2 regions of the Carnobacterium iners genome follow, and region 2 is predicted to be linked to the other one. Evidence: predicted binding sites of a transcription regulator. Region 2 holds the regulator's gene; the other holds the start of a gene.
What was found. Region 2 encodes LexA, which represses DNA repair genes until DNA is damaged. Its sites were predicted from a motif close to CNAACANNTGTTNG; they were not measured.
Positions count from the first base shown of each region.

Region 1: the regulator LexA is predicted to act here: its motif matches at 1,685-1,698, upstream of B9Y54_RS10230 (YdbC family protein).

Region 1 is NZ_FXBJ01000002.1:2,135,288-2,140,008, forward strand. It holds gene coaBC (bifunctional phosphopantothenoylcysteine decarboxylase/phosphopantothenate--cysteine ligase CoaBC) at 1-328, opposite strand, end outside; gene rpoZ (DNA-directed RNA polymerase subunit omega) at 515-730, opposite strand; gene gmk (guanylate kinase) at 737-1,351, opposite strand; gene B9Y54_RS10230 (YdbC family protein) at 1,409-1,630, opposite strand; gene B9Y54_RS10235 (V-type ATP synthase subunit D) at 1,891-2,517, opposite strand; gene B9Y54_RS10240 (V-type ATP synthase subunit B) at 2,524-3,900, opposite strand; gene B9Y54_RS10245 (V-type ATP synthase subunit A) at 3,893-4,721, opposite strand, start outside.
Region 2 is NZ_FXBJ01000002.1:2,004,678-2,009,398, forward strand. It holds gene tkt (transketolase) at 1-1,615, opposite strand, end outside; gene B9Y54_RS09550 (DUF896 family protein) at 1,725-1,964, opposite strand; gene lexA (transcriptional repressor LexA) at 2,123-2,746, shown strand; gene B9Y54_RS09560 (adenine phosphoribosyltransferase) at 2,958-3,470, opposite strand; gene recJ (single-stranded-DNA-specific exonuclease RecJ) at 3,493-4,721, opposite strand, start outside.

The DNA of each region.
Region 1 (4,721 bases), 130 kb from region 2:
AAGTTGTCGTAACAAAATCATCTGCTATTCCATTTGCTACCTTAGCAATAACATTGGCTGTGGCAGGAGCAATAACAGCTAAATCCGTCCAGTCTGCTAAATGGATATGACTGACTTTATCTTCTTCTCTCTCATCAAATGTATCTGTGTATATATGGTGTTTGCTCACTATTTGGAACGTCAAAGGGGTTACAAATTCCATAGCTGATGCAGTCATTGCTACTTTAACATTTGCTCCTTGTTTAATAAACTGTCTAACTAAGTCAACAGCTTTATAGGATGCTATACCTCCACAAACATATAACGCAATATTTTTATTTTTTAACATTTTGACTAGCCTCCTTCAAAATACAACAGAATGTTAACGATACCTGATAACAGTTTACTAAAAAATAAGATGTTTGTCTTGTGAACCTAGTAATTCCTTAATTTACTAAAATAAAAATACTCCAAAAACAGGTAAATACCTATTTTGGAGCACATGTAAAAATTATTAGCGATTAAATAAAAGCAATTACTCTTGAGGCCCAACCGTGGTAGGATCGATAACTAAATCTCCGGCGTCAATTTCTTCTAGTGCACGTCCCACATTTTTATATGATTGGTAATTTTCTAACATAGGCATAGCCTTTGCTTCCAATTCGTGTGCACGCTTGCTTGCTAAAATAACTAACGAATATTTTGAATCAATTTTTTCTAATAAACTATCAATAGATGGCAATAACATCATAATATTTTACAACTCCTCAATCATTTTTTTATACCGATGGATAACACGTGAAACTTTTAAGTGTTCACATTCAACGATATCTTTAATTTTTGCAACAGCATTTTCTACTTTATCATTCTCAACAGCATAATCATAGTGTTGCATCAAATTGATTTCCTCAATAGCTCTTTCCATCCGACTTTCTATGACACTTGATTCATCTGTTCCTCTACTTACTATACGTGATTTTAATTCTTTCAACCCTGGCGGAGTCAAGAAAATAAAGATCCCTTCAGGCATTTTTTCTCGCACCTGTAAAGCACCTTGAACTTCAATCTCTAAAAATACATCTTTTCCACTGTCCAACGTTCGATTGACATACTCTAGTGGTGTGCCATAATAATTTCCAACATATTCTGCATATTCTAATAAACCGTCTTTTTTGATCAAATCTTCAAACTGTTCTTTGGTTCTAAAAAAATAATCACTTCCATCTATTTCCCCTATACGTTCTTTTCGTGTAGTCATTGAAATAGAATATTCTAAGTCATTTTCTTCTTGCTCAAAAATAGCTTTCCTTACGGTCCCTTTTCCTACTCCAGAAGGTCCTGAAAGAACAATTAAAAGTCCACGATCTACCATGTCAAAATCCTTTCCATTCTAAAAAAATAAGTTATTCTTTTTTATAAAAATAGTACTTTATTCAAAAGTTGATAAGAAGAGTTTGAGAGTGTCCATCTCTTCATTCGTTAATGTTAAACCTTTACCCATTTTCTCATGGTTTGGTGACCAATCACGAATATCAAATTTAGGTGGATTACCATTCCAACTTACTAAATTAATTTCTTTTTGCCAGCCTTTATTATTCTTTGACAACACTGCAATTTCTTCCATTATTTCATAAGAAAATTTTTGAGACACTGTTCTTTACACCTCACATATAGACATTAAAAGTAATTTTTAAATAACTAGTTACAAACACTTGTCCTTTTAGTGTACCATAAAAAATAGAAATGGTGTACGCCTTTTTTCATATTTCTTCATTAATACTAGTAAAGCCTATTTTTAAGAGAATATAGTTTTTCAAGGTTATTTTAAACATAATTTTAAATATAAAAGAAGTAGTATGAACACTAATCGTGTCATACTACTTCTTCATGAAAACAGATTTAAATTAAAGGCTAACCCATGTCTTTAACTTTCATTAAGCGAGTTATATTCGCTCTCTCATTTTCATCTAATTTCATTTGGATGAAATAAATTGTCTCTTCTAATTGAGGAATTGTCATGTATTCTAAAGCATTTACACGACGACGAGTTTTCTCAATCTCATCTGCCATTAGTTGGCATGTTTTTTCTATCTCAGAAAGTTCTAACAGTTCAGTCATAACCGCAGACATCTCTTCGATTGACGTATCAAGTTCACTATTTGAATTTAGGTAACCATACTTTAAATCATTTGTATCTTGACTCTCATCGTATCCAAAATTCATTACAGGTACTGAAACACTCATAATATTTTTTTGGTACATTTCTAATTCAACCGAACGTGGTGGTATAGCTACTAACTCTTCAATAAATTTTTCATTTAGTAAAGCCTTAGCCATTACAAATGATTGCATCGCACTAGTTAATTTTTCTTCAACTATTGAACGTAATACATTATTTTTTCTGATTAGAGTAATAAACTGACGCATCAATTCATCTTGTTTATCTTTTAATAATTTATGACCACGAGTTGCTGTGCTTAATCGTTGTTTTAAAATGGTTAATTCCATTCTTGTAGGGTTGACGTTTAACTTTGCCATTTAGACTCATTCCCCTTTCGGCAGGTATTCGTCTAACATTTCATCTTTGATTCGCTTTAATTCTGTTCTTGGTAAAATAGCTAACAATTCCCAAGCTAAATCTAGTGATTGTTCAATTGTACGATTCGTGTAATTACCTTGGTTTACATATTCATTTTCAAAACGCTCGCCGAATTTAGCAAATAACTTATCTGTTTCTGAAAGAGCAGATTCACCTAAAACAACTGCTAATTCCTTTGCTTGTTTACCTTCAGCATAAGCAGCAAACATTTGGTTCATTGTTGCAGCATGATCTTTTCTTGTTTTCCCTTCTCCTGTACCTTTATCTTTCAAACGCGATAAAGAGGGAAGTACATCAATTGGAGGTTGGATTCCACTATTGAATAAATCACGAGATAAGATAAGTTGTCCTTCAGTAATATAACCTGTTAAATCTGGAATTGGGTGAGTAATATCGTCTTCGGGCATCGTTAATATCGGTATTTGAGTAACAGAACCTTTTCCACCTACTAAACGTCCAGCACGTTCAAACAATGTTGCTAAGTTTGTATACAAGTAACCTGGGTAACCACGTCTTCCTGGTACCTCACGTCTTGCTGCTGAAATTTCGCGTAAAGCTTCACAATAGTTAGTCATATCCGTCATGATAACAAGAACATGCATATCTTTTTCGTAAGCTAAATATTCAGCCGTTGTTAATGCCATTTTTGGCGTTGCAATCCGTTCGATAGCTGGATCATCAGCTAAATTAATAAACATTACTGAGTGGTCGATAGCTCCTGTTTTACGAAAATCTTCCATAAAAAATTCAGCTTCTTCAAAAGTAATCCCAATTGCTGCAAAGACAATCGCAAACTCTTCTTCAGAATCTAAAACGGTTGCTTGTCTAGCAATTTGAGCTGCTAATTCTTTATGTGGTAGTCCTGAACCTGAAAATACAGGTAGTTTTTGTCCTCTAACTAATGTATTCAAATGGTCGATTGATGAAATTCCCGTTTGGATGAATTCATCTGGATAATCGCGCGCCATTGGATTAATCGGTTCACCATTTACATCCATTGTTTTTTCTGGAATTAATTCAGGACCATTATCGTTAATTCGTCCCATTCCATCAAATACTCGACCAACCATATCCTCAGAAACATCTAGTGAAAGTGGTCTACCTAAGAAACGTACTTTTGTATCTTCTAAATTTATTCCACTTGAACCTTCAAAAATCTGAACCATAGCTTTATCGCCATTGATTTCTAAAACTTGACCACGTCTTTTTTCACCAGTTTGCATTTGTATATCGACTAGTTCATCAAATTTAACGCCTTCTACGCCTTCAACTGCCATTAAGGGGCCCACAACTTCTGTTACTGTTTTGTATTCTTTAAGCATCTGAGTCCATTCCCCCTTCTTCAACAATTTGATGAATCGTATTTTTAATGTCTTCTTTTAATTGATCAAATTCGCTAATTCTTTCTTCTGGGATATATTTACTACGTGCAATTCTTTCTCGAACAGCGACAGTTCCTTCAATAATCTCATTGAAGTAAGAACCTAATTTCATACCGGCTAGTGCTTCATCTTGGAAATCAAGAATGGTAGAGAGCATTCCATACTGTTTTTCGATTGACGTATAGCTATCAACATCATCAAAAGCATTTTGCTGTAAGAAATCTTCACGAATCATTTTAGATACTTCAAGTTTTAATCTATCCGTTTCTGATAGAGATTCAACGCCGACTAAACGTACAATTTCTTGTAATTCTGATTCATCCTGTAATAGCGTCATGGTTCTTCTTACCATAACAGTCCAATTTTTTTCTAACTTGTTTCCAATAAATGTCCCCAATTCAGCTGAGTACAATGAATAAGAAGATAACCAGTTAATGGATGGGAAGTGACGTTTTTGAGCTAGTAAATTATCTAAACTCCAAAAAACTTTAGCTACACGTAATGTATTTTGCGTTACTGGTTCTGAGGTATCTCCACCTGGAGGCGAAACTGCACCAATAGCAGTGATACTTCCTTCACGACCTTCTGTACCTAATGCGATAATTTTACCAGCACGCTCGTAAAATTCTGCAATACGACTACCAAGATAGGCAGGGTACCCTTCATCTCCTGGCATTTCTTCCAAACGACCTGACATCTCACGAAGTGCCTCTGCCCAACGCGATGTTGAGTCAGCCATGATTGCCACGCTGTATCCCATA
Region 2 (4,721 bases):
TAGCAACATTTTCTTGTGCCAATTCATCTGTTTTAGGTAAAACAGGTAAATTTTGACGTGATAATACCAGCATTGTTGGGTGATCGGTTGAAGTTAGCGCAATCTTCCATGCAGCAACGACTTCGTTACCATCAGCTGGACGTAAAACAGTCAAATTAGACATACCACGTAAACTTGATAGATGTTCTACAGGTTCATGTGTTGGTCCATCTTCTCCGACTGCAACAGAATCATGTGTAAAGACATACGTTACAGGCAAATTAGAAATAGCTGCTAAACGAATAGCTGCTCTCAAATAATCTGTAAAGACAAAGAATGTTCCCACATAAGTTTTTGAACCACCATGTAAAGCTATTCCGTTTGCTGCAGCTGTCATAGCAAATTCACGCACGCCATACCAAATGTTTCTTCCTTCGTATTGGCCAGGTTGGAAGTCTTTTTCAATAGCTACCATTGTATTATTCGAAGAAGATAAATCTGCAGATCCGCCCCAGAAAGCAGGAACAGTCTTAGAAATAGCATTTAATACTTGACTGCTCGTAACTCTTGATGCTAAAGCAGGATCTCCCTCTGAAAAACTTGGCAATTCGCTATCCCAATCTTTTGGAAGTTCGTTATTCATAGCTTGTTCAAATTGTTCTGCTAATTCAGGATACGCCTTACGGTAATCATTAAATAGTGCATTCCACTCTTTTTCTGAATGTGCGCCTTTTTTGATCATGTCTTCTTCAAAACGGTCGCTTACTTCTTCTGGAACAAAGAAATCTTTCCCTTCCCATCCGTAAGCTTTTTTAGCAGCTTCAATGCCTTCTGGGCCTAGTGGAGCGCCATGAACTTTATGAGTTCCTTCATTTGGTGCGCCAAAACCAATAATTGTTTTTACTTCAATAATAGTTGGTTTCGTTGTTTCAGCTTTTGCGGTTTCAATTGCAGCATTAATTTCTTCGATATCATTGCCATCTTTTACTAAGATATGTTGCCAATTATAGGCTTCAAATCGTTGCCCTACATTTTCAGTAAACGCTTTTGATGTTGGTCCATCTAAAGAAATATCGTTTGAATCATACAACATAATTAATTTATCCAGTTTTAAATGACCTGCTAAACTAGCCGCTTCAGATGAAACCCCTTCCATTAAATCGCCGTCTCCGCACAATGCGTATGTGTAATGGTCTACAACTGCAAAATTTTCTTTATTATAAGTTGCTGCTAAATGTGTTTCTGCCATTGCCATACCCACTGCGTTCGCTATTCCTTGGCCTAATGGACCTGTTGTAGCTTCAACACCGTCTGTGAAGTTTACTTCTGGATGTCCTGGAGTTTTACTATTCCATTGACGGAAATTTTTCAAATCCTCAATTGAAACATTGTAACCTGCAAGGTGCAATAAACTATAAAGCATAATAGAACCATGTCCTGCAGAAAGAACGAAACGATCACGATCTACCCATTTTGAATTTTTAGGATTTACTTTCAGATGCTTTGCCCAAAGTGTGTAAGCCATTGGTGCTGCTCCCATTGGTAATCCTGGATGTCCAGAATTAGCTTTTTGGACTCCTTCCATACTAAGTGTTCTAATCGTATTAATAGCTAATTGGTCAGTGTTGTCAAACAATTAAATCATCCTCTCAATTGTGTTAATTTCATTTTACTGTTTTTTAGCGTTCAAATCAACGTCTGAACGCTATTTAATAAAAATAAGTTTTTTAATGGATTCTCTAAATTTAGCGATTGTGCAGACCTTTTTCTTTTTGAATTTGTTTTAATTTATCTGGGGTCACGTCTGCACCATCTTCATCGACAACCTTTAATCCTTCAATATGATTGCGCATGCCCCCTCTAAAGGCTGCTAAATATGCTTCTCTTAGCTTTTTTTGTTCTGACTGCTCGGATAAGCTTAATCCTTCACTTTTAGCTTTTTTTGCTAGAGCGTTGATCCGCTCTATTCGTTCTTTAGATATCATCTTATTCACCTCATAATTCTTATTATTTAAACACTATACCAAAAAACTCTATTTTATGCATCAAAATCGGTTTATCTTAGCGAACATTTGTTTGATTCAGCTATTTATTTGTGTTATTCTAGAAAAGAAATAATAAAAGGAATGAGGTGTATTTAGTTATGCGCAAGACACCAGAATCAAGACAAATTGAAGTTTTGCAATATATTCATGATCAAGTAAAATTAAAAGGCTATCCGCCAACAGTACGTGAAATTGGAACAGCTGTTTCATTGTCTTCTACATCAACTGTACATGGACATTTATCTAGACTTGAAAAGAACGGTTTTATTCAAAGAGATCCTAGTAAGCCACGTGCAATTGAATTAACCTCTACTGGATTAACAAAATTAGGAATTCAACTAGAACAAATCCCTTTATTGGGAACAGTGGCAGCAGGTGAGCCTATCTTAGCTGTTGAAGAAGCTTCTGATTATTTTCCACTTCCCCCTAATCTAAAACAAGAGAGTGATACGTTATTTATGCTAACTATACGAGGAGAAAGTATGATCAATGCTGGTATCTTTGATGGTGACGAAGTCATCATTCGTAAACAATCTAGCGCAAATAATGGAGACATTGTCATCGCCTTAACAAGTGAAGACGAAGCTACTTGTAAAAGATTTTACCGTGAAGATAATTATTACCGCCTTCAGCCGGAAAACGATTCTATGAACGATATTTTACTAGATGAGGTTACTATTCTTGGTAAAGTTGTTAGTCTATATCGTAGTCACATCTTTTAATTTTTTTAAAAGTAAAAAAATAAGCTATTAATTTGATAGAGCTATCTAGCCATCTATTAGCAAACTAAATTTTTTATCTATAGATAAAAAAGACCGACCTTAAGATTAGAATTAAACTCTAATTTTAAGGTCGGTATCACTATAGATAAAAATTTTTTTGCTTTTTCCTGTCCTTAACTAGACTAGTCAAAAATAAATTTACTCATTATCATTAGTATTCCATTAACGCTAAAATATCGTAACCTTCGATTTTATTGCGGCCTTTTAGCTCACTTAACTCAACCAAGAAAGCTGTTCCAACAACTTCTCCACCTAATTGTTCAATTAGTTTAATCGTTGCTGCAATCGTTCCACCTGTAGCTAACAAGTCGTCGCAAACAAGTACCTTTTGACCAGGTTTAATAGCATCTTTATGAATTTGTAAAATGTCATTTCCATACTCTAAACCGTAGCTAACTTCTACCGTTTCACGCGGTAATTTACCTTTTTTTCGAGCAGGAGCAAAACCTATTCCTAACTCGTAAGCTACTGGGCACCCCACAATAAATCCTCGTGCCTCAGGTCCTACAATCATATCTACACCTTTATCTTTTGCATATTTAACAATTTCATTTGTTGCAAATCGGTAAGCCTCACCGTCAGCCATCAAAGGAGATATATCGCGAAAAATAATTCCTTCTTCTGGAAAATCAGGTACATCAGCTATATAATTTTTTAAATCCATTCCATTTTCCTCCGTTTCAATTCTACAGTTCTTTATTTAATTGACTTTTAATCCAGCTTTCAAGCTCTGCAAAGCGACTGTAGATCAGGGCTTCTTCTGCGGCAAATTTCCCCAGTCGTTTTTGATAAACTTTTGTATCTATTAATCCTATTTTTTTTACATTTGGCACACTATTCATAATACCATCTTGTATTGTAACAAAATCTACTTCAAAAAACACGTTGATTATAAAAATTAATGTGTTTTCCTTTAATTTTAAATGACTAGATAAATTTTTAATTTTATGTCTAACATCAATATTCTTATGCGTTGCAATATATTTAAAGACTTGTGAAAATTGCATTCGGCTTGGCATACCCTCTAAATAGATGCTTTCTCGATTAAAGAAGCTCACGTAAATACTAGATGGCTTGCTATTATTTAGTAGCTCACTTAATAAATCTAAATGATTTGGACAATCAACTAAAACTAATTTACTTGATTTCATGGTCATCTGCTCAATATCTTTTGGGTTTGTTATCAAATAAGAATAAGCGTTTTTGGGCACATTTCCTTGGTATTCTTTGTAATTTTTCTCGTTAAAAAAGATATAGTCAGCCATTGGTAATTGCCAGATGCTTGTTGCTATTCTAGTGCTTCTTAGATCAAATAGTTGTGTGCCTTTGACTACCAAGTCCCCTAGCATCAACTGAGGCTTACGTAAACTATTCCACTCATTAATATTAAGTTTACCGATAACAGACACTTGGGCTTGTGCTCCTATATTTTCTGCCATCGTTCCCAAATGAAATCCTATTGCATCTAAGACTGAATCACCTTCGAGTAACTTCAACTTCAAATGAGTTTTTTCACTTCCAATTCTTTTAATTTCTTGAACTTGAACTTGTTCGAAAAGAAATGTTGGTTTTGGATTATCTGTACCAAATGGGGCCAGTTTTTGTAACTCTTCAATCGCCTTTACAGTCACCTCTTCAATATGCAACTTTTCATCAATAACAAAAGCTTCTTCTAGTTTGTTATTTCCTGCTTTTTGTTGTAAAAATGCATTTAACTCTGTTCTCATTGCCGTTATATTTTCAATTGGGAGAGTTAATCCAGCAGCCATTTGATGTCCACCAAATTTTGTTATCAAGTGCTCTGTATCTTCTAAAGCATGGTATAAGTGATAGGCCAAAGTACTTCTACCAGAACCTTTTGCGTATCCCTTTTCTTGATCGATAGTAAGAATAATAGCTGGTTTTCCAGTTTTAG